Regions from separate parts of the Rhodococcus sp. SJ-3 genome, predicted to be linked through region 2. Evidence: riboswitches for the same ligand, from Rfam matches in the RefSeq annotation. Region 2 holds a riboswitch; the other holds the start of a gene.

Region 1 (14,592 bases), 260 kb from region 2:
AGAGTGATCGCGGACATGAGAGGTGAACTCCGATCTGTGGGGGGTCAACGGCCTGTGCGGGCGCCTGCGGCCACACCGAGGCCTGCGATGCCGACGAGTGCGACGAGCAGGGACAGCGCAGACGCGGCGTTGTAGTCGCCGGCCTGTTGCAGGTTGAAGATCGATACGCCGAGAGTCTGGGTGCCCGGTGCTACGAGCAGCACCGACATGGTCAGTTCGCGGACAGCGGTCAGCGCGACCAGCACGCCGCCGGTGGCAGCGGCCGGGATGGTCATCGCCCACGGCACGTCCCGCAACGACCGCAGTCGGGACGCGCCCGACGACCTCGCCGCTTCCTCGAGCGCTGCCGGGGTGGTGGACAACGGTGCCCGAACCGCCTGCACCACGATTGCGAGGAACGCGGTGATGTACGCACACAGGATGACCCAGCGTGTGTCGAACAGTCCGGTGTACCGGCCCACGATGAGCCAGCCCACTGCGATGACCAGTCCGGGCACTGCTTGCGGCAACATCGCGAGTAGGTCCAGACCGGCGTTGTCGCGTGATCGGGTGCGCGTGGTGAGCACCCCGATCGCCAGGCCCATCACACCGCAGACGAGTCCGGCGCCCACGGCGAGCATCAGCGAGTTCTGCACACCGACGACGGTGCCCGGTGCAGTGACCGCAGCGATAATGCTGTCGAGCGTCAGATTTTCCCACGTGAAAGGTACTCCGGGAGCCGGAAGCAACGCCTGCGTCGCCAGGGCGAGGATGGGCAGCACGGTCAGTGCGAGACCGACGGTCCACGCCAGGGCTCCGGTGAGCGTGCGCGCGCCCGCGAGAGGCAGGAGTGCAGGAGCGGTCACAGGGCCGTCCAGTTGCCTCCGACGCCCGGCCAGCCGGCGGTCGGCAGCGACAGCGAGAACCGCGAGCAACAGCAGTGCGATGCCGATGGTGGAGACCACTTCGAGGGGCCGGTCCACCGTGCCGGACTGGATGTAGCGGTAGACCATCGTCGACAAGGTCACGTATCGCTCGGGTAGCCCGATCAGGGCGGGGATCCCGAAGTCGGCGAGATTGCCCACCGCGGTCAAGGTGAACGCAGCCAGCAGGGCAGGTCGCAGCAGAGGCACCGTCACCGTGCGCAGGGCACGTCCGGGAGAGGCCCCACCGATCCGTGCGACCTGCTCGAGATCGCCGGGGATCTTCCGCAGTGCGGCCGAGATGATCAGATACGCCATCGGGTACGAGTGCACGGTCAGCAGGAACACCACGCCGTCACCGCCGTAGATGTTCCACAGCGGTCCACCGAAGTGTTCGGTCCAGAACTGGTTCACCATGCCGCTCGGCCCCAGCAGCCCGGTCCAGGCGATGGCTCCGACGAACGGGGGAATAAGCAAGGGAGACAGCAGGAACAATCGCAGCACGCCGCGTCCGGGGAGGTCGGTCCGGTCGAGGAGCAGCGCCATCACGGTGGCCAGGACCACGGCGAAGAATGCGGACAGGCCCGCGGAGACGACACTGTTGACGGCGGCACCTGCGATGTCGTCGTCGACCAGCTGTCGAACATGATTACCGCCGAGGCCCAGGGAGACGACGGTAGCGAGTGGGGCGACGACGATCGCGGCGACGAACACCCACAGTGCGATCCGGACGTAGGTCACGGGATCGGGCCGCCGCCCGGAGGGAATCCGGACGGCGGGCGCCGTATCGCTTTCGGACAATTTTTCGGGAACGTCAGCCGACGAGGTCATTGAACTTCCGGACCGCGTCGCTCTGCGTCCGGGTGATCTCCGCCAGGTCGGGGGTCAGCAGCGGGAGATCGGACAGGGCCGGAGCGCCCTCCGGGGTTCCGACGTCCCCGCGCACGGGCAGGTACTGCTGCTCGACGGCCATTTCCTGGCCCCGCTTGCCGACCAGGAAGTCGACGAACTTGCGAGCCGCCTCGGTGTTGTCGGAGTCGGCGAAGATGCCGGCCGGCTGGGAGACGAAGGGGACACCGTCCGTCGGGTACGACAGTGCGATCGGAGATCCCTTCGCTGCGAGTTCACGCACGAGGTAGTCGACGACGATCCCCACCGGCTGGGTGCCCGCGGCGACGGCCTGCCCGACCGGGCCGTTGCTCTCCGCGATCACGGGTTCGTTGGCGGCCAGCGCCTCGAGCCAGCCTTCGCCGAGTTCGGGGGTGTTCATCCAGACGGCGGTGTTGAATGCGGCGGCTCCCGACACATCCGGGTTGGGCAACGTGAGTTTGCCGAGGTACTGCGGATCGGTGAGGTCCTGCCAGGAGGTCGGCGGTGCATCGGCGGCGGTCGTGTTGTAGGCGATGACGGTCGGGATGATCCGGGTGCCGACGTAGTAGCCGTCGGGATCGACGACGTCGGGGTTGAGCGCGTCCGCGTCGGCGGGGACGTACTGCTGCAGCAGACCGTCGGCCTTGTACTGCTCGAAGGTGGGTGCGTCCGCGGCGAGCAGGACGTCCGCACCGATCTCCCCGGTGGCACGTTCGGCCTCGATGCGGGCCGTGAGGTCGCCGGTACCGGCACGGAAAACTTCGACGTCGATGCCGGTTTCCTCGGTGAACGCGGCGGTCAGCGCATCGATCTTGGCTTGGGGCTCGGAGGTGTAGACCGTCAGGACCTGCTCTCCGGCCGAGACCGGGGCACCGGTCGAATCAGTTTCGGAGGCAGCGGGTTCCGAGCATGCGGCGAGGGTGACCGCGGCGAGGGTGCCGAATGCGGCGACCGAGACGAAACGGGGAAGTGATGTCACGAAAGATTCTCCTGGTCGAGGGGGGATGAGATGGTCAGTGGGCGGCGACGGTCGGTGTGGGGCGTGACCGGAACAGCACCTCGGGAGTATGGAGTGAGATGGGCAGAGCGCTGACTCCGCGTCGAGAGCACCGAACGATGGAATAGCTCGGCGCGTCGAATCCGACGACGGTGTCGGCCGGGGATCCCACATCTTGCAGATAGGCGAGCGAACTGCCCACCCACAAAGGAATACCGGCGAAGACGCCACTCATCGGATGGTGGAAGTGGCCTGCGAGAACCGCGATGACGTCGGATCCGGCGAGCACCGAGGCGAGTTCGTCGGGGGCGGCTAGCTCCCGCTCCGACAGCGCTGCCGCAGGGGACGGAACCGGTGGATGGTGCAGAGCCAGCACCGTGCCTTCCGGTGCAGCCGAACGTAATTCGAGGCGCAGAGCTTCGAGATCGTCGCGTCGGATCCTGCCGGTCGAACTGTCGATGCCGATCAGCCGGAAACCACCGATGTGCTCGACGGGCCGCCGCCCGAACGACGCCGCGAAAGCTGCCTCGTCGTCGTGGTTGCCCGGAACGGCGATCACCGGACACGCCAGGCGCGTACCCAGTTCGTCCAGGGCCGCCGCCAACGCCGGATACGCCGACGCTACGCCGCGCTGCGCCAGGTCGCCGGTGACCACGACGGCGTCCGGCCGCAACAGCGATGATTCGACGTGCTCGGCAACGCGCCCGATCCGGTCGATGCCGTCGACTCCGGGAAAGAGCGGTTCGGCCGAGGTGGCGTGCACATCGCTCAGGTGCAGGACCGTGAGCTCACCGGACGCGGACGCGCCGCCGCACAGTCTCGTTCGCAGCGCCTCGAAGTCTTCGTCGGTAAATCCTTGGGCGCGAAGATATCCCGGCACGTTTCCGTAGCGGTCACGTAGGTACGCGAGTGTTGTGGCCATCGCCGCCGGAGGTGAGTCGAGGTGCAACTCGAGGGCGCGCGCATGTTCGGCGGGGTCGAGGGGCAGTCCGCTCAGCAACTCGTGGACCGCGGCCTCCCGGTGCGGTCGGACCTGAACGCCGGACCGGGCGTAGTCGTCGACGATGCGATCGTCCGGGAAGCCCACGGCCGCCAGTGCGAGCGCGACCACCAGACCGGTGCGATCCTTGCCGACGGCGCAGTGCACCAGGGCGGGACCGGGGGACTGGGCGAGTGTCCGGAGCGCGGCGACAAGTGCATGTCCGCGCTCTTCGAGCAACGCGTGATAGGTCGCGACGATGTCACCCGATCGAGGCGGCCCGACCCGGGGGTCGAACAGAGGGTTGTGCACGACCTTCCAGAAGGTGTTTTCGTCCACCCGCCGTTCGGTGGCGTCGCGAAGATCGAGGACGGTCGTGATTCCTCGGGCGCGCAGAAGATTTCGGCCGTCCTCGGTGAGGTGATCGAGTGCTGCGGATCGGTACAGGATTCCGGGAGCGATCCCAGGTCCTGCTATCGCGCGCACATTGAACGTGCCGGCCACTTCGATCGGATCCACGGTTCGTCCTTCGTCACTCAACGTTCCAACACGGTCGGAACGGCGTTCCGACCGGACACATCGTGAGGGGCCCGATTGAATGAGCGGGTCCGGTTGCCGGAACAGGCGACGACACGCAGGTTAACAGTCGGATATGGGTAGAGTGTCGTAGTTGTTCGAATGATCCGGGTGTCCGGGCAAGGTGTCGCTGAGGGCGTCTGCCACCACGTCGTGAACGCCGAGACCTGCAACGTGCTGCTCCGGATGGGTCAGCATGCCCCGCGTGAGCGAATAGAGAATCGTGCACTGGCTGATGCGGGCCGAGAACGAATCCGCTTCGTGCTCGTGGACACCGGCGCCCGCCCACAATACGAAATCTGCGAGGCGGGTCAGGGGTGTGTTCGTATAACTGGTCACCGCGACGATCGTCGCCCCACGCTCGCGTCCGGCGGCGCACGCACGAAGGGTGTGGGTGTTCGCCCCCGAATAGCTGACCGCCAGGCACAGATCCTCGGCCGTGAGCAGTCGCGCCGAGAACTGCTGCCCCAGAATGTCGAGCGGCGCTTCCACGCTGCGGCCGACGGTGGTGAAACGCAACGCCGCGTCCTGGATCGGGGGAGATGAGAAACCGTTGCCGACCAGCAGGATCCGTCGGGCGCGCACCATGGAGTCGACCACCTCCGCGAACGTGTCGGAGTCGATCGTGGCGCGCGTCGCGGTCAGTGCCTCGGCCGCTGCATCGAACGCCGAATCGACCGGTGTCGACGCGGCGCGTTCGGGATCGGGTGCGGCACGGGCAAGTTCGAGACGAAGGTGCTGAAAGCCGCGAAAACCCAGGCGCTGGCAGGCGCGGACGACAGTCGCAGGCGAGGTACCGGACGTCGCCGCCAATTCGGCCGTGGACAGTTCGACGACGGATGCGGGCTCGGCGAGGACAGCCCTCGCAACCCGCTGTTCACTCGGTCCGAGCGAGCCCAGTCCGGCGCGAAGTCGAGCGAGCGTAGTGTTCGAACGCCATGATCCTTCGGGGGTTTGTGACATTACGTGGGGGGTCCTGTTCGTCCCGGCGCCGGGGGACTCCGGCGGGTTCAGGCCGCCAGACTAGACACTGCGCACAGGCCACCGCGGGCCGGTGGCGTGTGTTCACCGTTCGTCCATCCGGACGTCTGCTGCGCGTCACCGTCCCGTATATCGGCCCGACAAGGTCGATGTCCGTTTCCTCATCCGCCAGTCGCCCGGTCACTCCTGTGCCAGCTCTCCAATGTTGCGATCGCCGCTGCCAGACGCGCTGTGCGAACCGTCGCCCACAACGGACGCAACGCCTCCTCGCGCATGGACACCGCTGACGCCGAACCGGCCTGTAGGCCCCGACCTCCGGACGCCACGGTGAGGATCGCCGCGACCTGATCGGCCGAATCGAGAATCCGGACGGCCCGCGACGGCAGGTGGTCCGGATACCGGTGACGGGCCTGCTCGGCCACGACGTCGGCGATCTCGGCCCGCGGATCGGTGCCCCGGCCGTCGAGACCGACGGTTCGGATACCTCCGAGGGCCTCCGCGGCACCACGCACGGCTTCCCGCAGTGTGAACTCGGCCTCGCCGAGGCCAGGGCCGGCGGACGGCTCGGGAAGTTCGGGTACAGCGAAAACGTTCCAGCGGAGCACATCCGGTCCCTCGGCGACCGGCACCAGCCCGAGTCCGGGTGTGCCCGGGACACCCACGAGCACACCCTGTCCACCCGTGAGCGCCGCCGTCGCGAAAGCGGTTCCGGTCGGTAGGCCCTGCACATCACCGGGGGCCGGAAGGACCAACCGGATCCCCGAGCCATCCGTCGGGGCGGCCCGGCGGATGACAGCCGACAACGTAGCGGCGCCGACGACAGGCTCGAGGGCTACCCCCGAGGCCGCGGATGCGGGTTCGTCGTGCGCTGCGACCAACTGCAGCGGTGCCCACACGTGAAGTGCGTCGATCATGTCGTCGATGGACGTGTGGCCGGAGAGCCACGACCCGCCCCACAGTGTCAGGGTCAGACTCGGAGAACTCACCGACGCAGCATACGGCGACGTCGGGCGGGGACGCTCGGCGTGGCGGCGGCACCCCTCGCCGACGATGTCCTAACGTGGAACGGCGTGAGCCCACGCGACATGTACGGCGGCGACATCTTCGCCGGCCACACCCGCACGAAGAAGAAGCCCGTCCCGGAACTGCCGGCCGACCGCGGTGTGGTCGTCGAGGACGCAGCGACGGGATGGTGCGGAGCAGTCGTGGGGTTCGAGAAGACCTACGACGGAGACTTCGTCCGACTCGAGGACGGGCAAGGACGGACGCGTCTGTTCGCAATGCGCCCCGCCGCGTTCCTCGTCGACGGTGCCCCCGTCACGCTCGTGCGGCCCAAGACTCGTCCTGCTGCTCGGCCCACGGTGTCCGCCTCCGGATCGACGCGCGTGGAGGGGCTGCGGGCACGCGTGGCTCGGGGAAGCCGCATCTGGGTGGAGGGCGTACACGACGCGGCGCTCGTCGAGCGAGTGTGGGGGCACGACCTGCGCGTCGAAGGGGTTGTCGTCGAACAACTCGAGGGACTCGACAATCTCGGTGCCCGGCTCACGGAGTTCGAACCGGGCCCGGGCCGGCGCGTGGGTGTCCTCGCCGATCACCTCGTCACCGGTTCCAAGGAAGAACGACTCACCGCGAATCTCGGCCCGCACGTGATGGTCACCGGTCACCCGTACATCGACGTGTGGCAGGCCGTGAAGCCGCAAGCGCTCGGCATCAGCGCCTGGCCCACCATCCCGCGTGGTCAGGACTGGAAGACGGGTGTGTGCCGCGAACTCGGCTGGGGTACCCCGCAGGACGGCTGGCGGCGCGTGTATTCGGCGGTGAACTCGTTCCGCGATCTCGAATCGAACCTCATCGGTGCGGTCGAACGGCTCGTCGATTTCGTCACCGATCCAGGGGAGGGCTGAAAGACCGCCCCTCTCCGGGGCCGTCCGAGCGAGCGACGACGAACCAGCATGGCGACTGTCGAACATGTTGCGGCAGAAGGGACTCCACAGATCTGGGGTGCTGTGTTCCTGCCCTCGCCGAATGGCGGTGGCCGGACTACTCGTCCGTGCTGTGCCACAGGAATGGACCGTGCCCGCCGAGATCCTGCCGGAGCCGTTGCGGCCGTCGTGAAGCTGCAGCAATAGGGGACGCGGTTCTTCCTGAGGAACGACTGCGCGACACGGGTTCCGGACGAACCGCTCCTACCAGCGCTGCTGCTGTCGTGTCCGATTTGTGGTTCGATGGGGGCTGTGGCGGCGTTGATATGGCTGATCGTAGGAGTGGCTCTGGCCGCGGGTGAAGCGCTGACCGGAGACTTCGCGTTGCTCATGCTCGGGGGCGCCGCACTTGCTACCGCCGGTGTCTCGGCGGCGACCGACTTCCCGGTGTGGGCCGACGCGATCGTGTTCGGAGCGGCGTCGCTACTGCTGTTGCTGGGGGTGCGGCCCGCACTCCGCCGCCGGTACGCCACGCCGCCCGCCTTGCCGACCGGAATAGAGGCGCTTCCCGGAAAACCCGCTGTGGTTCTGGAGCAGGTCGACGAGAGGTCGGGCCGCGTGAAGATCGACGGCGATGTATGGACCGCGCGGGCGCTCGACGCGACCGAAGTGTACGAACCCGGCACGACCGTGACAGTGATGCAGATCGACGGCGCTACTGCCGTCGTATGGAGGGGTGTGTAGAGGATGGAAGCGTTGATCGTGCTCGCCGTAGTGGTGGCACTGGTCGTGATAGTCGTGGCGAAATCGGTGTCGCTGGTGCCGCAGGCCGAGGCGGCGGTGATCGAACGACTCGGCCGGTACTACCGAACGGCCTCGGGTCAGCTGACCTTCCTCGTGCCGTTCGTCGACCGGATCCGGGCAAAGGTGGATCTGCGTGAGCGGGTCGTCTCGTTCCCGCCGCAGCCGGTGATCACCCAGGACAACCTGACGTTGAGCATCGACACGGTTGTGTACTTCCAGGTCACCAATCCGCAGGCCGCGGTCTACGAGATCAGCAACTACATCGCCGCTGTCGAACAGTTGACGGTGACGACCCTGCGCAACGTGGTCGGCGGGATGACCCTCGAAGAGACCTTGACGTCGCGTGATTCGATCAACGGACAGCTTCGCGGGGTGCTGGACGAGGCCACCGGCCGATGGGGGCTGCGGGTAGCTCGCGTCGAACTCAAGAGCATCGATCCACCGCCGTCGATCCAGGAATCGATGGAGAAGCAGATGAAAGCGGATCGCGAGAAGCGCGCGATGATCCTCACCGCCGAGGGGCACCGCGAAGCCGCGATCAAGACCGCCGAGGGTGACAAGCAGTCCCGCATCCTGTCGGCGGAAGGCGCCAAACAAGGGGCGATTCTCGAAGCGGAAGCCGATCGGCAGTCGCGGATCCTGCGTGCTCAGGGCGACCGTGCGGCCAGCTATCTGGAGGCACAGGGTCAGGCGAAGGCGATCGAGAAGGTGTTCGCAGCGATCAAGGCAGGCAAACCGACACCGGAACTGCTTGCCTACCAGTACTTGCAGACCCTGCCGGAGATGGCGCAGGGCGACGCGAACAAGGTGTGGCTACTGCCCAGCGACTTCGGTGATGCCCTCAAGGGATTCGCGAAGAACCTCGGTGCGCCCGGCGACGACGGCGTGTTCCGGTTCGAGCCGAGCCCGGTCGAGGAGGATCTGCAGCGTCCCGAGGACGACTCGGCCGAGGTCGAGGACTGGTTCACCACCAAGAGCGATCCGGCCGTGGCGAAGGCCGTCGCCGAAGCGGAGGCGGTGGCACGCAAGCCGGTCGACCCCGATGTGCCCGGATCGGCTTCGCGGCACCAGGCAGGCCAGACCGCAGGAACGCCGCCGCAGGCGTTGCCGCAGTCACAGCCTGCGCAAGATGGGTGGATGCCCACCGGTGAGCCGGAGCAGGAAGCGGATCCCCAGCAGTACCCGCCCCAACAGCAGTAGCGCTTCCGCTGGTACCCGTCGCGGCCCGCACATCCGATGTGCGGGCCGCGACGTTGTCATGCCGCCGATCCGACCTGCGCTGCGGGAATCTTGCTGCGGCGCCGGCGACCGGTGGCGAGCGGGAGCGTCATCGCCGCGATGATCATCCCGGCGCCGAGGGTGGCGAGGAGTGAGATCGATTCGCCGAACGCCAGGGCACCGAGAATCAACGCGACCACGACCTCGAGATATGACAGCCCCGACAATTCCGCGGCCCGCAGGTGCTTGCCCGCGACGACGAGCAGACCCAGAGCGAGCAGACCGCACACGACGAAGAATCCGGCGGCCCACGCCCAGTTCATAGCGGTCATGCCCGTTACGTCGGGCCGGGTGACCACGACCATCGCCGCGGTCGCGACCGCACCGAAGGCGAAGTTCCAGAAGCTGCGGACGTCGGCGGGCATATCGGAGCGATACCGGTAGCAGAGCAGCGCCAGACCGTAGAAGAGGCCCGACGCGACGCCGAGCACCGTACCCAGGCTCTCCTGGTCGGACCCTGCTGGCGGGTCACCGCCGATCAGTCCGGCGGCCAGCAGCATTCCGGCGAACGCGGTGACCAGCGACAGGGCGTCCAGACGCGTGATCGATTCTTTGAGAAGAACCCGGGCAAGCACCGTTGCGATGAGCGGACCGAGATAGTGCAGAACAACGGCCCGCGACAGATCGGTGAGCAGCGTGGAAGACAGATAGGTGGCCAGCGACAAGCCGAGGAACACGCCGCCGAGCACGATCGACGGTGACAACCGCGTGCGGCGGATCGCGCCGAGCCGACGGGAGAAGGCGATCAGGAGCAGCATCCCCACGGTGCCGACGAGCATCCGGCCCAGGGTCAGAGCCTCGCCCAGTGCTGCGCCGGGCGGGGTGGCCATGCGACCGAAAAGCCCTGCGGCGCCCATGGCGGTTGCGGAAATGACGATGGCGGCGATGCCGAGCCGTCGATTCGTACGCGCAGGCCGGGGCGTGGTCGTCGGTGCGACGGGAGCGGGCACAGTCTGGACGCGCGGGGATGCGCCGACGGTCAGCGTCAAGGAACTTCCTCCGGACAGGGTGCATCACGCACCGGGGGCGGTGGTTCCCCGCTCTGTCATCGGACCTGAGAGCTTTCACGGATCCTGTCGGATCCGCCTACACCGTCGGTGAGCCCCGAAGGACTGCTTTCCAGAGTTGCCTCGCGTGCGGCGGTCTGTGGGCCTGAGAGATTCCCGGGAGGTTGCTCCTTCGGCGCCCGCAGATGCGGGACTCTCCCGCCGCAGTTCAATGGCATATTCAGTTGCGCCCGCAAGTATGCCAGTCCGGCTGTGTCGATGAGAACTCAAGTGATCAAGGCGTGGCCGACCCCACACGCCGCGGCGGCCCACAACACACTCGTCGACGTGCCGATGATGAATTGCTCGGACGCCTGCGGTTCACGCAGTTCCGGGTATCTGGCCAGGCCTTTGACCGCCATGATGATCGCGATGCCTTCCGGCCATCCCGCCAGGATGGATGCCGCGACCGCGCCGCGCTCGAGGACGCCGATGACCCGGCCGCCGCGTAGCGGCCCCGGTGGTGGGGTCGGTGTCGGTCCCGCGTCGGGCTGCCGCCTGGCGATCCGGAACGCGACGAGCACGGCCGGTCCGCCCCCGGTGATGGCGACGACGGTGGTGAGGGTGAGCGTCGCCCCGAGCGCGAAACCCTGAGCGGGATCGGTTGCGGCTGCGGTGAGAGCCGCTGACCCGAGTGCGATCGCGGTCACTGCCGCCCCGATCCACACCGGAAGCCGCGGGATCAAGGACAGGGCAGGCGCGGCGGCTGCGACAGCGAGGAGCGCCAGAGAGGTGACGGTCAACGATCGGCCCTTTCGAGGAGTCGGTGCAGCAACAGACGGCCGGCGAGTTCGGCCTGCCACCCGGCAGTGAGCAGGCGCTGGGACACGGCCTGTTTACTGATGCCGAGTTCGGTGGCGATCTCGGACTGGGACAGTCCGGCGCGCGCAAGCGTGACGGCTTCGACACCCTGGTCGGTACGGCGCACCACGATGGTCGCGAGGAGGGTCAGGGCCGCGTCGACGTCGGATGCCGAATCGGCGTCGGTGCCGTCGGCAGCGATTCGGCCGGGCGCATTCTTGGCGCGTTCTACGGCGGTGCGGGCGTGCTCGAACGCGGGACCGCGACCGGCTCGGGTCTGGGCAGGAAGCGGTGTTTCGACGGGGCCGATCCCGATGCCGATACTCCAGTTGTCCCGCTCGAGCAGATCCAATGCGAGATCGATCACCGTGCCGGAGTCGTCGGACACGGCCTGGACTTCGTCGCCGGCGGTGCGTTCGAACTTGCGGAGCAGGGGAACGTCGTGGAGTTCGACGAGCAGATCTTCGACGCGATCGATGTCGCGGCGACTGCCGCGTTGGTCGACCGTCAACACGTACATGGAACAAGGATGGAGGCTTGAAATCAAGAAATCAAGCCTTCAGGCTTGTCTCCTCGTCTTGGGTGCCCGTGATGGCATCAAGTGCCGACCCCGCAGGCTGAGGAAGGCGTGCCTCGAGTAGGAGGCCGCCGACACCGAGCACAATGCAGAGCGCCGTCACTGCCACCAATGCAGGACTCGACTGCCCGGTGAGCACGTCGCCCAGCAGCACCACGGCAACGGTGCCAGGCAGGATCCCGATCACGGTGGCGACGGTGTACGGCGCCAGGCGCACGGACGACACCGCGCAGCAGCAGTTCACGACGAAGAACGGCGCCGCGGCGATCAATCGCAGCGACCCGACGGCAAGCCAACCGCGCCGGGCGAGACGCAGATCGACGGCCTTCGCTGCAGGATGGGTCAGGTATGACGTCACGACACCCCGACCCAGCGCCCGTACCAGCAGGAAAGCGAGGACTGCGCTTACCGTGGTGGCTGCCGTGGTGACCGCGATACCCACGGCGGGACCGAACAGGACCCCGGCACTGAGAGTGAACACCGTGCGCGGTACCGGACTGATCGTCACGAGCGAATGGACAGCGAAGAAGAGCAGGACCAGCAGCGGACCGTCGACAGATTCCGACCACTGGCGGATCTGCGCGATCGACGGATGGGGGAGCAGAAGCGCCGCCGCGGCCAGTGCTGCGAGGAGTGCGAGGATGCCGATGACCCTGCGGTCCCTGAGAATCCTCATCACGGGGACCCAGCGTACCCGGCGGGGTGCGTGGGCATGTGGCACGGAGGAATGCGAGCTGGGGGTCGCATCCTGGAGCATCCACGGTTATCGATCGCTAGAGAAATTGTGGTGATCCCCACGATTTCACACCGGAGTGTGCGGCTAGCATCACAACTACATCGGCTTAGTGTTTGCGAGGCGTCATGCCCCGCGGCCCACCCCGGCCGCTCGAGAGCCTGCCCACCCGCAGTAGGAGGAAATCGCACGTGTCATTAGCAGCAGAGGCCGAGGACGCCGCGCGCGCATACGCGCAGTGGCAGCAAGCGGTCGCGGGCGTACTCGCCAAGTCGCGCCGCGTCGATCCGGCAGAACTCGGCCCGGAGCCGCAGCGCCTGCTTGAGACCACCACGTACGACGACGTGACGGTTGCTCCGCTCTACAGCAGCCGCGACGAACGCCCGGAGGCTCCGCTGCCCGGGCAGTTCCCGTACACCCGTGGCGGCTCGTCCACCCGTGACGTCAACGCAGGCTGGCTCGTGAGCGCCCGGTTCGACGGGAGCGACGCCAAAGACCTGAACGAGCGCATCCTCGATGCTCTCGAGAACGGTGTCAGCGCCCTGTGGCTGCGAGTCGGCGAGGGTGCACTGCCCGTCGACGGACTGTCCGCGGCACTCGACAAGGTGCTGTTCGACCTCGCGCCTGTCAGTCTCGACGCAGACAGCGACCTCGCTGCCGCCGCGGAGTCCCTGTACGCGCTGCTCGACGCACGCACCGACGTCGCCGACCGCGGCGCAGTGCGTATCTCACTCGGCGCCGCGCCGCTGACCAGCGCCTTCTCCGGCCGCGCTGACGTCACCGTCGACGACGCCGTCGCGCTCGCCGTCGCGTCCGCAGAACGCGTCGAGACCGTCCGCGCCATCACCGTCGACGGCACCGCCTTCCACAACTCGGGCGCATCCGACGCTGAAGAACTCGGTGCGGCGATCGCTGCAGGCATCGAATACGTCCGAGCCCTGGTCGCGGCGGGACTGTCCGCGCAACAGGCTCTCGGCCAGATCGAGTTCCGGTTCGCGGCCACCGACGACCAGTTCCAGACCATCGCCAAGTTCCGGGCAGCCCGTCAACTCTGGGCGCGTGTCGCGCAGGTCGCCGGAGCGAGCGACGCCGGAAACGCCCCGCAGCACGCAGTGACCTCCGCTGCCATGATGGCCCAGCGCGACCCGTGGGTGAACATGCTCCGCACCACCCTCGCTGCGTTCGGCGCCGGAGTCGGTGGCGCCGACGCCGTCACCGTTCTGCCGTTCGACGCCGCATTGCCCACCGGTGCCGTTGGCGTGTCCGAGGCATTCTCCGCGCGCATCGCTCGCAACACCAACCTGCTCCTGCTCGAGGAGTCCAACCTCGGTCGTGTCCTCGACCCGGGCGCAGGATCCTGGTACATCGAGGATCTGACAGCACAGGTCGCGGGCAAGTCGTGGGAGTTCTTCCAGCAGATCGAGGCAGCCGGCGGATACCGTGCGGCCCTCGACGCCGGACTGGTCTCCGAGCGCATCGCCGCTACCCGCGCCCGCCGCGAGGCCGATATCGCGCACCGTAAGTTCTCCGTCACCGGCATCAACGAATTCCCGAACCTCGCCGAGGCCCCCCTGCCCGCCGGTGTCGCCGACTCGGGTGCCTTCGCGGCGCGCTACGCAGCACCGTTCGAGGCGCTGCGCGATCGCTCCGACGTCTTTCTCGCTGTGCACGGCTCCCGGCCCACGGTGCTGCTCGCCCCCCTAGGGCCCGTCGCGGAACACAACGTGCGCACCACCTTCGCCAGCAACCTGCTCGCAGCCGGTGGCATCGAGGCCGTCAACCCCGGACCGGTGGATCCGAGCGACGACACCCTCGCCGCCGCGGTCCGCGACTCCGGCGTCACGGTCGCCGTGCTGTGCGGCACCGACGCCCGCTACGGCGAGCACGCAGGCAGTGCCACCGCGGCGCTGCGTGCCGCGGGGATCACCACCGTGTTGCTCGCAGGCCCGGAGAAGGCCGTGGGCGACGCGCAGGGCGACAACCGTCCGGACGGTTACCTGACCGCGCGCATCGACGCGGTCGCTGCACTGACCGATCTTCTGAACACCCTGGGAGCGTAAGTGAGCATCCAATCCGAGATCGGCAGCTTCGCCGATGTCCCACTGACAGATCCGGATTCCCCGGAA
Region 2 (14,592 bases):
CCGATCGGACCGACTCCCGGTCCGCCACCACCGTGTGGAATGCAGAAGGTCTTGTGCAGGTTCAGATGGCTCACATCGCCACCGAACCTGCCCGGTCGGGCCAGACCCACGAGTGCGTTGAGGTTTGCGCCGTCGATGTACACCTGCCCGCCTGCGTCGTGCACGGCACCGCAGATGTCCTCGATCTCGTGTTCGTAGACGCCGTGGGTCGACGGGTAGGTGATCATGATCGCAGCCAGCCGTTCAGCGTGGTCAGCGATCTTCGCTCGCAGATCGTCGAGGTCGACGTCACCGTTGGGACGGCACGCCACCACCTCGACACGCATACCTGCCATGACTGCAGAGGCGGCATTGGTTCCGTGTGCGCTCGACGGAATCAGGCAGGTGTCGCGGTGGTCGTCACCGCGGCTCAGGTGGTAGTGCCGAATAGCGAGCAGACCTGCGTATTCACCCTGACTGCCTGCGTTGGGCTGTAAGGTGACGGCGTCGTACCCGGTTACTGCGGCGAGCCAGCGTTCGAGATCCGAGATCAGTTCCCGGATTCCTACGGTCTGTTCCGCGGGAGCGAACGGGTGCAAGCCCGCGAACTCCGGCCACGTGATGGCTTCCATCTCCGCAGCGGCGTTGAGTTTCATCGTGCAGGAGCCGAGCGGGATCATGGTGCGGTCGAGCGCGAGATCTTTGTCGGACAACCGTCGCAGATACCGCATCATCGCGGTCTCCGTCCGGTACTTCGTGAACGCCTCATGCTTCAGGAAGTCACTGGTTCGCCCGAGCGCCTCCGGGATGGACGCTCGTTCGGCTGCAACCGTCTCCTCGGCGGCGATACCGAACGCGGAAAGCACACTCGCCACGTGTGCATCTGTCGTCGCTTCGTCGCAGGAGATCGACACGTGGTCCGCGTCGACGAGATACAGATTGACCGACCGCTCAGCCGCTGCCGCCACAACCTCGGCGGCGCGATCCGGAACCCGGACCAGGACGGTATCGAAGAAGTCGTCGTGAACGACCGCGACTCCACCGCGTCGCAGCGACGCAGCAAGACCGGCTGCATGAGCAGCCACTCGTCGTGCGATTCCGGTCAGTCCCTCCGCGCCGTGATACGACGCGTACATCGCGGCGAGAACCGCCAGAAGCACCTGAGCGGTACAGATGTTGCTGGTCGCCTTCTCACGGCGAATATGCTGTTCACGGGTCTGTAGCGCAAGCCGGTAGGCAGAGGCACCGTCAGCATCGACCGAGACACCGACGAGACGTCCCGGCAGATTCCGCGTGTGCGCAGCGTTCACAGCCAGATATCCCGCGTGTGGGCCACCGAATCCCATGGGCACCCCGAATCGCTGAGTGGTGCCGAAGCAAGCATCAGCGCCCTTCTCCCCGGGCGGAGTCATCAGCGTCATTGAAAGGAGGTCCGCGCCCACCGCGACCATCGCACCGCGCTCATGTGCCGCATCGATCACGGGCGCAACGTCGAACACTCGGCCCGACGCACCCGGTACCTGCAGGATTACACCGAAGAACTCACCCTCGGGCAGTCCCTCCTCCACAAGGTCAACGGTGACGAGCTCGATGCCGAGCGGCTCGGCGCGGGTTGCGAGCACCGCGGCGGTTTGAGTGAACAGGTCGGAATCGACGACGAACCGGTGGCTCTGGGACTTGCGGTTGGCACGACGCAGCAAGGTCATCGCTTCCGCCGCAGCAGTGGCCTCGTCGAGCATCGAGGAGTTCGCGACTTCCATACCGGTCAGGTCCGCGACCATCGTCTGGAAATTGAGCAACGCTTCGAGCCGACCCTGACTGATCTCCGGCTGATACGGCGTGTAGGCCGTGTACCAAGCGGGATTCTCGATGATGTTGCGGAGCAGCACCGGCGGAGTGAGCGTGTCGTAGTAACCGTGCCCGATCATGGAGGTGGCGACCGCGTTGCGCGACGCCAAGGCTTTCAGACCGGCGAGAACTTCGTGTTCGCTGAGCGGCGCATCCAGGACACCGAGCCCGTCGGCCACTTCGCCGGCACAGTGGTCGAGAATGCCCGCGGGCAGCGCCTTTGCGACGAGGTTCTCGAGCGTATCGACTCCGACAACGTCGAGGATCCGGCGCATTCCCTGCGCATCAGGTCCGATGTGACGGTCGGCGAAATTCCAGGTGACGGCATCTGTCATCGCAGCTCCCAGGCTGGTCGGCGAGGTTCACACGTGCTCGGTCGGCACGGGCGCTTCCTCCCCCTCTGTCCTGAGCTCGCGAGGCGAGCGCCTGAGAGATTCGGTCCTGGTCGGCGAACCTTTCCCCGTGGGCGGGTGGGTGCTCCCACCACTTTCCAGAGACGTCGTAGCTCACGCGGTCCTGGGTGCCTGAGAGATTGACGGGGAGGTGCTGCTCCTTCGGCGCCCGGACATGTTGGTCCGGGGCTCTCCCGCGGGACGGCGACGCACACCGATTCTAGAGCACGAGCGGGCCGATCGAGTCCACGCTCTCCCGGCGGGTGACGTATGCCCTATCCGATGCGGCGGTTGATACGGTTTCGACGGCGGGAAGCCAGTTCGTCCTCGGGCTTCTCTTCGACGTCGTATCCCTCGGCGCGCTCGGCCGGGAAATCCGCGATACTGCCTGTCAATTCTCGGACTGCCCCACTGACTGCGATACCGAACACACCTTGCCCGCCTTGGAGCAGGTCGACGACCTCTTCCGGGGAGGTGCATTCGTAGACAGTGGTGCCGTCGGAGAAAAGGGTGATCTTGGCCAGGTCCCGTACGCCACGGCTCCGGAGATGATCGACCGCTACGCGAATGTTCTGCAGAGAGACTCCGGTATCGAGGAGGCGCTTGACTATCTTGAGGACCAGAATGTCCTTGAACGAGTACAGGCGCTGGCTTCCGGAACCCGCCGCGCTCCTGATCGAAGGCACTACCAGATTGGTTCGTGCCCAGTAGTCGAGTTGACGGTAACTGATACCTGCAATCTGGCACGCGATCGGGACCCGATAGCCGACAAGTTCATCGGGGACCGAGTTGTCGGGAAACAGCCCCGGCTGCAGATCCTCGGAAGTGTCCGATACCGGTACCGGAGCCACGCGATCGCCGGTGCCGGCACCGAGTTGCTGTCCTTGCGGCCGATCTCGCACTTTGTGACTTCCTCTCGCGCGCCCCGTTGTCCCTCGCCACCACCGACCAGGCGGATCTCCTCCGCATCCGATCCCGTACATCCCCCGGTTCACCCGACTTGTCCCGTAACGGATCAACCAAGCGTACGCCCTGTGTGATTCAGGTCGAGCAGCAACACGCCGACTCGGAAAGTAACGTTCGACATTACACGGGTTCGTCGCAGTGCGTCGTCGAACAACTTCGACCCGAGCCGTCGGCGCGACGAGCAGATCAGCCGTCGGTTGCCTTGAAGTCGTCGGGCGAGACCGATTCGAGGAATTCCTTGAACTTCTCGACCTCGTCCTCCTTCTCCTCGGGCATCGCGAGGCCGGCTTCTGCCAGAACTGATTCCTCGGCAAACACCGGTGCACCGGTGCGCAAGGCGACGGCAACTGCGTCCGAAGGACGACACGAGACCCGCATCTCCCCCTCGAAGAGGAGATCGGCGTAGAACGTACCCTCCTGAAGATCCACTATCCTGACCTCGAGGAGGGCATGACCGAACGCGTCGAGAAGATTCTTGATCAGGTCGTGCGTGAGCGGCCGGGCCGGCTCCACTCCCTGCTGTTCCAGCGCAATGGCGGTGGCCTCCATCTGACCGATCCAGATCGGTAGGTACCGCTCGCCCTCTGCTTCGCGCAGCAGAAGGACAGGCTGGTTCTGGGGTTGCTCGACTCGGATACCGACTATCCTCATCTCGCTCATAGCGGCGCCTCCGTCCCGGTGCCTGTCAGTCGCGTGGTCGCTGACACGTACTGCCTGAATTCTAGTGCGCTCGTTCGTGTACGTCAGGTGCCCGAATCCGGAAGGTGCACCGCTTCCCGTGCTCAATACTGCTGCAGGGCTGCCTCGACGATCGAGGTCAACGATCGAGTGAACCCTGCACCGCCGACTTGACGAGGCACGTGTGCAAGGTCAGAGATAGCGCAGCCAACTCACGAACCATCTCTTCTGCGCGTTCCCGCGCCCCTGCATCGCGTCCCTTGGCGACAGGACCGGCGATCTGGGCGACGAGGCCCGCTTCGCGGTCTGCCGCCAACTTGAACGCGCGTAGGTGCCGGACTTCGAGTCCGAACTGGGACATCGCCTTCGCTGTCCGCGCCAGCAATACCGCATCGTCGTCGAAGAAGCCTGCGGCACCCGGCGTGAGGAGCCCCGCGCCCACCAGCTCGGTGAGGAACACGGTGTCGATACCGGCCCGTTCACAGAGATCGTCTCGACCCACTCGGATCTGGCGGTCGGTACGAAGGTCCTCGGGAGAAACCTCGCCCCGCGCGACCGCGAGCTGGCGCGGTCGCTTGGGGCGAGTTTCGACGGCCCCCACCGTTGCGGCACCACGGTCGATCGCCTCGAGCTGTTCCTTGATCACCTTCAGCGGGAGGTACTGATCGCGCTGCGCGGTGAGCACGTACCGGAGTCGCTCACAGTCCGCGATCGAGAACCGCCGGTAACCCGACGGTGTGCGCTCCGGACTGATCAGTCCTTCGGCTTCGAGAAATCTGATCTTCGAGATCGTCACGTCCGGGAACTCCGGGCGGAGTCGATCGAGCACGGACCCGATCGACATACCTGCCGGCGCCGGCTGGCGGGCAGCGGTCATCAGCTACCTGCGCCCTGAGTGCCCCGCGGGCCGGTCAAGAACACCAGACGGAACTTTCCGATCTGGACCTCGTCGCCATTCGCGAGTACTGCCGAGTCGACGGGCTCACGATTGACGTAAGTACCGTTGAGGCTTCCCACATCGACGACCTGGAATTCGCCGTCGTCCTGGCGGAACTCTGCGTGACGACGGCTGACGGTGACATCATCGAGGAAGATGTCGCTGTCGGGGTGTCGCCCGGCGGACGTGGTGGGCTGGTCGAGCAGGAAACGCGACCCCGCGTTGGGACCGCGCTTGACGACGAGCAGGGCCGCCCCGGCCGGAAGACCTTCGACTCCCGAGACCGGTGCTTCGGTCGTCGCAGCCGCGCCGGTGTTCTCCAATTCGTTCAGGAAGTCGGCACGAAACACCGAAGTGGTTTCCGCTGGGGTCTCTTCGTAGCCCGCGTTGCCGTTCTCGCTCACCGTTTCTCCTTATCCGTTCGATCGTCCGGGTAGTCCCGGACGATCGTCATTCGTTCGCCACCACCACGGTCGGACACGGCACACGCCATACCCGACCGTACCCTGCGCATGCCCCTGGTGCAGGTAGTCGCGGTTACGTCACCCAGGGGATCTCATCCTTCTGTGATCGTTCTGTATCCGGCGGCGTCGAGGGTCCGTTCCAAGGCGGCGTCGAGATCCGACTCGCTACTCGATTCGATATCGATCAACCATCCTTCTGTGTACGGCGCGCTGTTGACCAACTCGGGGCTCGCCTCGAGGTCGCCGTTCACCGCCGCGACCGTCGCGGCGAAGGGCGCATAGACATCCGAGACACTCTTCGTGGATTCGACCTCACCGAACGAATCGCCCGCAGCGAAAACGGATCCGGCGTCCGGCAACTGCACGAACACCACATCACCGAGCTGGGATTGAGCGTAGTCGGTGATGCCGATCCGGGCGGTGGTCGCCCCAGTCCGCTGGACCCACTCGTGCTCCGCGGTGTATCGCAGATCGGCGGGCGTCTCGAACTCACTCACGGCAGTTCCTTTCGGAGGCGACGATTCGGCACGAACGTCTGTTTCAGTTTCCTGGCTGAGCGTATTGGCGTGGTTCGATCTCCCGCAAGGCGGGCACCTCGACCTGCGACAACTGCTCGACAGTCAAAGTTCCACCGCGGCGAGCGACCGTATCCACCACACCGCCGGGGATGTTCAACGCCGCAGCGAGCGTCGGCCCGTCCCCGATAGCAGTAACCGTATAGGGCGCCGGGAGGTTTCGATCGTCGACAATGATATCTCCGCCCTGCCCTCCGACCCACGAGTCGACGCCGATGCGCACCGCTGTTCCGTCGGCTCCGGTGATCTGCATGGTGTCCGCACCCGCCGCACGTAATTCCTGGATCGTGTCGAGGACGACCTCCGGGCCGACTCCGCCGAGCGGGTCGTCGATCGTCAGGACGACACCCGGCCCTGCCGCGGGAACCGTACCGAGTTGGACCGACAGGTTCTGCAGACGAGCGCGGGCCTCCGACAGAGCAGCATCCGAACCGTTCTGCTCGAATCCTTCGAGAGTGCGTTCGAGGCCAGTGATCTCTTGCCGCAGCGCCGCCTCGCGTCGATTGAGACTGTCGAGGAGCACAAGCAGATCCGCGGGGCGGGCGGAGTCGAGGTTGTCCCCCGTATCAGTGTTCTTCACCTGGGTGGCGATAGCCGTGCCGAGCAGGGCGACGAGCAGCATCGCAAGCATCGCGTACACCCGGCGCTTGCGCCGGGAGTCCGGTGTGCCCGACAGAGCTTGTTCGGAGGTGTCCTCGACCATCGCTCACGCCCCGAAAAGTCTGCGGCGCAGTGCCGACGCGTTCCCGAAAATGCGGATCCCGAGGACGACGATGACCGCGGTGGAGAGCTGGGTGCCCACACCGAGCTGGTCCCCGAGCCACACGATGAGTGCGGCTACGAGAACGTTGAACACGAAGGAGACGACGAAGACCTTCGCGTCGAAAATGTCGTCGAGATAGGCACGCAATCCACCGAACACCGTATCGAGCGCGGCGACCACCGCAATCGGCAGGTACGGCTGGACCACGTCGGGCACCTGGGGACTGAACACGATTCCGGCAACGATGCCGATCACGAGTGCCAGCACCGCATACAGCGCCTGGCCGTGCCGAAGGTGCTTCACCGATTCCCCGCTTCCCGAGCCGATTCGACTGTACGTACCGTGGCTGCAGGCAGTTCGAGCTCTCCGGCCTCGGCGATCGTGAAACCTACCCCGTAGAGCTGTTTGATGCCCGAGAGCCTGAGGTAGGCGTCACTCACCACGAAATCCGTCTGCATTTGGGCCTGCGGTCCGACGGCGGAGACGACGTAGGGCGAGAACACCGGCCGGTTGTCGACGAGCATCGCTCCCCCTGCCTGCCGGATGGTGACGCCGGGGCCGATGCGCACATCGCCGACCGACACTGCTTCGGCACCGCCGGCCCACAGCGCGTTGACCACCGATTGCAGGTCTCGATCGAGGACTGTCGCGGCGTCGCCGGTGTCGTGCACAGACGGGTCCGACAGGTTCGGCCGACCCGTCGGATCGGAAAGGGTGACGGTGATCCCTGGGCCGATGACAGGCGCGCCGGCAGCCGCGATCTGCGCCGCGCGCAACGCGTCGAGAGTCGTCGCACCCTCCGCATCGTGGGCCACCAGTTCAGCGCTGCGCTGCTCGACCGTGTCGGTCAGTTCATCGCGGCGGGCCACAAGGGTTGCGATGCGTTCCTCACTGGTACGTAGCGAGTCGAGGATCTCGGCGCGCGCCTGATCTGCCCCCGGTTCACGATCGGTGTTTTCGGCGTAGGCCGCGCCGAGTACGAGACCGGCAAGAATGCAGCCGATGACGAGCCAGACCGTGGTGCGTGCCGGCGATGCGGCAGCGCGACCCGCTGCCCGGTCCTCGGCGGCGGCACCGTAGCCGGGGTCGAGGTGGTCCTCGAGCAGCGACTTGAGCAGCGAGGGGACCGGGTTCCGGGGGATCTGTTCCCAACGACGGTTCACTCGGCTGGTCGCTCCTCGTTCGGAGGCACTGCACGGGCGATCCATACGGCCTGGCCGATGTAGAGCAGCCCGGTCCAGATGTAGAGCGCCGAACCCCAGATCAGGGCAGCCCAGCCGAGTGGGTGCGCCACGACGGACGTGGCGGGTGACGCCAGGTCGAGCAGCAGCAGCGGCAATGCGCACATGAGGAGGAAGGTCGCGCCTTTACCCAGGTAGAGAACGTCGGGCGGGGGCATGCCCCGACGCCGGTATACGGCGAGGGTCGGGACCAGCACGAGTTCGCGCCCGACCAGGATCGCGGCGATCCACCACGGAAGGACGTCCCGCGCGACCAACGCGAGGAGCGTGGTCACTATGTAGAGCCGGTCGACCATGGGGTCGAGCAGCGCGCCGAGCCGGGACGCCTGGTCGAGCAGGCGGGCGAGCTTGCCGTCGGCCCAGTCGGTGAATCCGCTGAGGAAGAGGATCGCGAGGGCCCATCCGTCCGCGTGGACAACGAGGATCAAGTAGAGAAAGAGAGGTATTCCGAGAAGCCGCACGAAGCTGAGCAGGTTCGGGATGGTGAGGATGCGATCGGCACCCGGGCGGACGTCGTCCGGAGTGGTCACGTCACCCATCGTGCCCCCTGTCTGATCTACGCGGTACGGTCCACCAACCTTTTCACACCGGCCGTGGGGGTCGTCGCGAGGTGGTCAGCGCCATGCGAACACCGGTTGCTCGAGTCCGTCGATACGAGTGTGCCGACCATGGAGGGCAACTTCACGGAACTGGTAGACCACTGCGGCGGTGGGTGCGTGAATGAGGTGACCACGAAACGGCCACTGGATGACCGGCTTATCGGACTCGGGGATATCCACGAATCGAGGCTCGCTGTCCAGTTCGGTCTCCGTGACGGAGAACAGGACGTCGACCTCGTCAGGGCTCGGTTTCAGATCGGCGATCGCTGTGTCGGACCACACGACGAACGGTGACATCACATATCCGGATCGGGTGACGTAGTCGTCGAGGCGCCCGACGATGGAGTTCGGCGCGGCGTCGAGTCCGAGCTCCTCGTGCAGTTCCCTCAGCGCCGCTTCCTCGGGTGTCTCCCCGGGGTCGAGTCGCCCGCCGGGGAGCGCGAACTGGCCGGGATGTGCACGTAATCTCGTCGGCCGGCGGGTCAGAGGCATGACGGGATTGCCTGCATCATCGTTCAGAACAGCGATGACGACCGCTGCATGGCGGCGCCCTTCGAGCGGAATCCGACGCGACTCGAAGCAGGCAAGCGAGTCCTGAAGTGTTGTGTGCGTCAGTGCGTTCGATACGGACATGGTGCGACATTATCTCACGCGATTTCGGTTTAACTCGATATTCCGTGCAATCCGAAATCCTTCTACCTGTGGGGACAGGTGTATTCAGTTGCGACTACGCTCTCTCCCAGGTTCCGCCGAACCCCACCGAAATCCGCGGAGGACATCATGGCTGCCGACCCCGCAGGACTGGACACCGCAGTACTTCGCACCCATCTGCAGACCGCCGCCCCCGGTTTGCTCGACGGGGCGCTGACCGCCCGCCTCATCAGCGGCGGGCGATCGAACCTCACCTACGGTGTGAGCAACGGTGAGCGGGAGCTGGTCCTGCGGCGCCCACCGCTCGGGCATGTACTGGAGACCGCGCACGACATGGCACGCGAGCACCGCGTGATCACGGCGCTGGCAGGAACCGAGGTGCCTGTGCCGCGTACTCATCTCCTGTGCACGGACACCGAGGTCATCGGCGCACCGTTCTACCTCATGGATCTGGTCCCGGGCACGCCCTTCCGTACTGCCGAGGAACTCGCTCCGCTCGGGGAGGATCGGGTGCGTGCGATCTCCGAGCGGACGATCGACACGCTGGCGAGACTCCACGCGGTGGAGCCTGCGACGGTGGGGCTCGCGAACTTCGGCCGTCCCGAGGGCTTCCTCGGACGACAGGTGCACCGATGGAAGACTCAGCTCGATGCGTCCCGGAGCCGTACGCTCGACGGTGCCGACGAGCTTCACCGGTTACTGGTCGAGCACCTGCCTTCGGCAAGCGGCGCTGCGATCGTGCATGGCGACTACCGCCTCGACAACGTACTCATCGACGAACGTGATCAGGTTGCGGCGGTGCTGGATTGGGAGATGGCGACCCTCGGCGATCCGCTCACCGATGTCGCGCTTCTCGTGGTCTACCAACAGCTCGCGGACCGGGACGGGCCAGTACCGGTGTCGACCGTATCGCGTGCCCCGGGGTTCCTGAGCGAGGACGCGATGGTGTCGCGCTACGCAAACGCGAGCGGCAGGAACCTGTCGGGGATGGCTTTTCATCTCGGCCTGGCCTATTTCAAGCTCGCGGTGATCCTCGAAGGTATTCATTTCCGGTTCCTGCAGGGTCAGACCGTGGGCGACGGCTTCAGTGCATTCGGTGATGCTGTGGAACCCCTCCTCCGCGAGGGGCTTTCGGCCCTGCGACGGTAAGGTACATTCATGCCGCATCCGATCATGTTCGACGACACGGATCCGTTGCTGGCTCGGGTGCGCACCCTCGCCCTCGCATACCCGGGCGCACGAGAGAAGGTCTCGCACGGCCGTCCGTTCTTCTTCACCAAGACCTCGTTCGCGGTCTACGGCGGCTCCGAGAAGGACACCCGGGCCCCGTTTCCTCGATCGTTGATCGTCAAGCCCGAGCGCGACGAACGTCTTGCCCTCCTCGGTGAACCCCACACGTATCTGCCGATGTATCTGGGTCCGTCGGGGTGGATCGGGTACGACCTCGGCCGCCGGGAGGTGGATTGGGCGGAGGTTGCGGAACTGATCGACATGTCGTTCCGCGAGACTGCTCCTGCGAAGCTGGTACGCGAACTGGACGCGCGTCTCGGTTGAGTCGCGCGTCCAGCGCGTGTGCGGGTTCCCGCTCGATCAGTCAGGACTGCCGCTGATGTTGACCATCCACTGGACACCGAACTTGTCGATGCACATTCCGAAGCTGTCTCCCCAGGGCGCCTTCTCGAGGGGCAGCGCCTCGGTGCCGCCGGCGACGAGTTCATTCCAGTAACCGCGGAGTTCGGATTCGTCGTCGCCGCTGAGGGATATCGAGTAGTTGTTTCCCGGGGTATGGTCCATTCCCGGGGGCGTGTCCGAGGCCATGAGCACGAAACCGCTGTCGGTGGTGAGCATCGCATGCATTACCTTGCTGTCCACCGCGGCGTCGCCGGTAGGTTGCCCCTCCCCGAACGTGCTGATATCGAGTTCCCCGCCGAAGACGGTCTTGTAGAACTCGATCGCGTCACGCGCGTTGTCACGGAAGCTGATGTACGGATTGAGTCGAGTGGTCATCGCGAGCTCCTGATCTGTTCGGAGGGAGGATGAGTCGGCACTACACAGAGGGACTCTGCGCATTGCCGTTTCTCATCGTGTCCTTTCCCGCTCACTCGCGGAGCCTTTCGACGGATCCCGGCTCAGGACACCGACACGGTTCGCCGCACGTTCTCTTCGTCGTCGACAGCGGAGGCGAGAACCCGACCGACCTTGTTGCGCGCGACCTGCCAGCCTGTGATCTCGCCGCTTGTCGAGGTGAACGCCTCTCCGCCGTCGGTCGAGTCGGTCAGGTTGACCGGTTGTACGAGGGTCCAGTCGAGGCCGCTCTCGTGCACGAAGCGATCCTGGATCACGGTGTCGGCGACCTGTGGCCCGAGAAGCAGCGAGAACATGAGCTTGTAACGCAACGGCAGGCGGCCATCGGTGTCACCCACTCCGTAGGTGGTCTGGACGATCAGGCGCCGCACACCGTGACGTTGCATCGCGTCGATGATGTTGCGGGTGCCGGTGGACCGCACGTCGAGTGCAGTATGCGCCGGGCCGCGCAGCCGCACTCGGACGGGGTTCTCGGTGATGCCGAGGGTGACGATGACAGCGTCCTGTCCGCGGACCGCGCGGTCGACGTCATCGAGACAGGTGGCGTCCCCGATCACGCCTAGGGTTCGGTCGCCGAATGTGTGCTGTGCGTCGGGTGTGCGGACCATGACGGTCACGTCGTGGCCGCGGGCGAGGAGTGCGGTGACGGCTGCGCGACCGGAGCCGCCTGTGGCGCCGATGACGAGTACTTTCATGATGTTCTCCTGAGTTCGTTGGGGACGATGTGTCCACCGTATGAACGTTCCTCGAGACGTTCTATGGTTCTCCGTCCGTCCCTTGTGTTCATTCGTCCTACGGGGCTGGACGAATGGATACCCAGCGGCGAGGGTGGACATATGACGATCGACAGGGTTCGGGAGACCGCCGACGTGCTCTATCCGTGGACACCGGTCGATCCCCTCGCACATGCCCTTCACCTGCTGCGCATGCGCGGCGGCTTCTACTGTCGGTCGGAGTTGAGCGCGCCATGGGCGCTGGAGATGCCACCGGTGGCCGACAGCGTGAGCTTCCATCTGGTCGTCTCTGGCGAAATGTGGCTCGAGGTCCCCGGTTCGGCATCAGCGCGGCTCCTCCCCGGGGATTTCGTCATCGTCCCGCACGGCTCGGGGCACGTGATGCGCAGCGACCCGAGCATCACCGGCACGGGGAGTCGGGGACGCGTGGATCTACTCCCCCAGACGATGATCGGCGACCACTATTCGGTTCTGCACTACGGCGGAGGTGGAGAGCACTCCACCTTGGTGTGCGGGGTCGTCGAGTTCGATCATCCGACTGCGCGACGTCTGGTGGCGTTGCTGCCGCCCCTCCTGCGGATGGACACGACCGGGTCGGCGAGGCACAGCGCGCCGACACAGGTGTTGTCGTTGATGGCCGAGGAAGCGCAGCACGTGCAGCCCGGTGGCGAAGCGGTGCTCACTCGACTGGCGGACATTCTTGTGATCATGGCAATCCGGAGTTGGATCGACTCCGCGCCGGCGGCCCGACACGGATGGATCGGCGCTCTGCAGGACCCACAGGTGGGCCGTGCGCTCGCCGCGGTTCACCACGCCCCCGAGCGGCCGTGGACAGTCGAGTCTCTCGCGCGGGAAGCGGCGATGTCGCGGTCTGCGTTCGCGGCACGGTTCACCGAGCTGGTCGGCGAACCCGCAATGCGGTACGTCGGTCGCTGGCGGATGGAGTCGGCGACCGTCGCGTTGCAGGACGGCGCGACGATCGCCGAACTCGCGTCGAGATCGGGCTACGAGTCGGAAGCGGCGTTCTCGAAGGCCTTCAAAAGGATCACAGGCCTATCTCCCGGATCGGTCCGCCGCCGCACGGACGGCACATTCGCCTGCCGGCGGTAGCGCAGGCCGGCGCGGTGCCGGCCCCGCGATACGAAGAAGCCCCGGTGAGATCAGATCTCACCGGGGCTTCTCGGTCGGGCTGACAGGATTTGAACCTGCGACCACTTGACCCCCAGTCAAGTGCGCTACCAAGCTGCGCCACAGCCCGCCCGCGCTCTCGTCGAGCGCTCGTTGAGATTACAACAGGTGCGGACCGAAAGGCGAATCGGCTGGTCAGCGCCGTTTCCGGGGATTCGGGTCTACTTGCGGCGGTCGCGCTTCTCCCGCACTCGCACGGATATCCGGACAGGGCTGCCGTCGAAGTTGAACTCCTCACGCAGCTTCCGTTCGAGGAAGCGGCGGTAACCGGCCTCGAGGAAGCCGGTGGTGAACAACACGAACGTCGGCGGACGCGTCGCTGCCTGGGTAGCAAACATCACACGGGGCAAGCGTCCCCCACGCATCGGCGGCGGAGTCGCGGCCACCACTTCCTTGAGCCAGGTATTGAGCCGGCCCGTGGAGATGCGCTTGTCCCATGATTCGAGCGCGGTCTCCATCGCCGGCACGAGCTTCTGCACGGCACGGCCGGTCTTGGCCGAAATGTTGACTCGCGCCGCCCACGGCACCCGCAGCAGATCACGCTCGATCTCGCGGCCCAACTCATGACGTCGGTCCTCGTCGACGAGGTCCCACTTGTTGAACGCGATCACCAGTGCGCGACCGGATTCCACGATCATGGTGATCACCCGCTGGTCCTGTTCGGTGATCGGCTGCGAGGCGTCGATGAGCAACACCGCCACCTCCGCGGCGTCGATCGCCGCCCGGGTGCGCAGCGAGGCATAGAACTCGGCGCCAGACGCGTGACTGACCCGCTTGCGCAGGCCTGCTGTGTCGACGAACCGCCACGGTTTGCCACCGAGTTCGACGACCGAGTCCACGGGGTCGACGGTGGTACCCGCGACGTCGTGCACCACCGAACGTTCGTCGCCCGAAAGCTTGTTGATCAGGCTGGACTTCCCGACGTTCGGCTTGCCGACCAAAGCGACACGGCGGGGTCCTCCCCCACCCGTGCCCTCACGCGGGGTGGGCGGCATCTTCTCGAGCAGGTCGTCGAGCAGATCACCGGTGCCACGACCGTGCGTGGCGGACACCGAATAGGGCTGGCCGAGCCCGAGCGACCACAATGCCGCGGCTTCGGCTTCGACGCGGTCGTCGTCGACCTTGTTCGCGACGAGCAGCACCGGCGTCTTCGACCGGCGCAGCACCTTGGCGACGGCCTCGTCGACCGATGTCGCGCCGACGGTGGCGTCGACAACGACAAGGATCGCGTCGGCGGTACGCATGGCAACCTCGGCCTGACGAGCAACCGACTGCTGCATCCCTTTGGCGTCGGGTTCCCAGCCGCCGGTGTCCTGGACCATGAAGCGTCGGCCGTTCCAGTTCGCCTCGTACGACACGCGGTCGCGGGTCACGCCCGGGATGTCCTCTACGACGGCTTCCCGGCGACCGATGATGCGGTTGACCAGGGTGGACTTTCCGACGTTGGGGCGGCCGACAACCGCGACTGTCGGGATGGGCACGAACTCTTCGA

Evidence for each region. Region 2 has a riboswitch for glycine ahead of gcvP (aminomethyl-transferring glycine dehydrogenase). Riboswitches for the same ligand answer to the same signal wherever they lie in the genome.
Region 1: linked by a shared signal. The riboswitch ahead of ACTDXD_RS23775 (DMT family transporter) and the one ahead of gcvP (aminomethyl-transferring glycine dehydrogenase) in region 2 are both predicted to bind glycine.

The regions. Positions count from the first base shown of each region.
Region 1 is NZ_CM123306.1:5,084,546-5,099,137, forward strand. Features, by position in the region: gene ACTDXD_RS23730 (ABC transporter ATP-binding protein) at 1-17, opposite strand, end outside; gene ACTDXD_RS23735 (ABC transporter permease) at 45-1,733, opposite strand; gene ACTDXD_RS23740 (ABC transporter substrate-binding protein) at 1,717-2,751, opposite strand; gene ACTDXD_RS23745 (tyrosine-protein phosphatase) at 2,786-4,267, opposite strand; gene ACTDXD_RS23750 (MurR/RpiR family transcriptional regulator) at 4,388-5,287, opposite strand; gene ACTDXD_RS23755 (hypothetical protein) at 5,467-6,291, opposite strand; gene ACTDXD_RS23760 (DUF3097 domain-containing protein) at 6,391-7,209, shown strand; gene ACTDXD_RS23765 (NfeD family protein) at 7,531-7,971, shown strand; gene ACTDXD_RS23770 (SPFH domain-containing protein) at 7,975-9,231, shown strand; gene ACTDXD_RS23775 (DMT family transporter) at 9,288-10,298, opposite strand; glycine riboswitch at 10,440-10,527, opposite strand; gene ACTDXD_RS23780 (hypothetical protein) at 10,583-11,098, opposite strand; gene ACTDXD_RS23785 (hypothetical protein) at 11,095-11,676, opposite strand; gene ACTDXD_RS23790 (TVP38/TMEM64 family protein) at 11,708-12,409, opposite strand; gene mutA (methylmalonyl-CoA mutase small subunit) at 12,658-14,526, shown strand; gene scpA (methylmalonyl-CoA mutase) at 14,527-14,592, shown strand, end outside.
Region 2 is NZ_CM123306.1:5,343,814-5,358,405, forward strand. Features, by position in the region: gene gcvP (aminomethyl-transferring glycine dehydrogenase) at 1-2,162, opposite strand, end outside; glycine riboswitch at 2,329-2,426, opposite strand; gene ACTDXD_RS24815 (MerR family transcriptional regulator) at 2,495-3,121, opposite strand; gene ACTDXD_RS24820 (bifunctional nuclease family protein) at 3,372-3,845, opposite strand; gene ftsR (transcriptional regulator FtsR) at 4,003-4,740, opposite strand; gene garA (glycogen accumulation regulator GarA) at 4,740-5,204, opposite strand; gene gcvH (glycine cleavage system protein GcvH) at 5,357-5,761, opposite strand; gene ACTDXD_RS24840 (DUF881 domain-containing protein) at 5,805-6,542, opposite strand; gene ACTDXD_RS24845 (small basic family protein) at 6,546-6,905, opposite strand; gene ACTDXD_RS24850 (DUF881 domain-containing protein) at 6,902-7,765, opposite strand; gene ACTDXD_RS24855 (CDP-alcohol phosphatidyltransferase family protein) at 7,762-8,382, opposite strand; gene ACTDXD_RS24860 (NUDIX hydrolase) at 8,458-9,075, opposite strand; gene ACTDXD_RS24865 (phosphotransferase family protein) at 9,223-10,242, shown strand; gene ACTDXD_RS24870 (MmcQ/YjbR family DNA-binding protein) at 10,252-10,647, shown strand; gene ACTDXD_RS24875 (VOC family protein) at 10,684-11,100, opposite strand; gene ACTDXD_RS24880 (NAD(P)-dependent oxidoreductase) at 11,223-11,873, opposite strand; gene ACTDXD_RS24885 (AraC family transcriptional regulator) at 12,015-13,022, shown strand; tRNA gene ACTDXD_RS24890 (tRNA-Pro) at 13,097-13,170, opposite strand; gene der (ribosome biogenesis GTPase Der) at 13,262-14,592, opposite strand, start outside.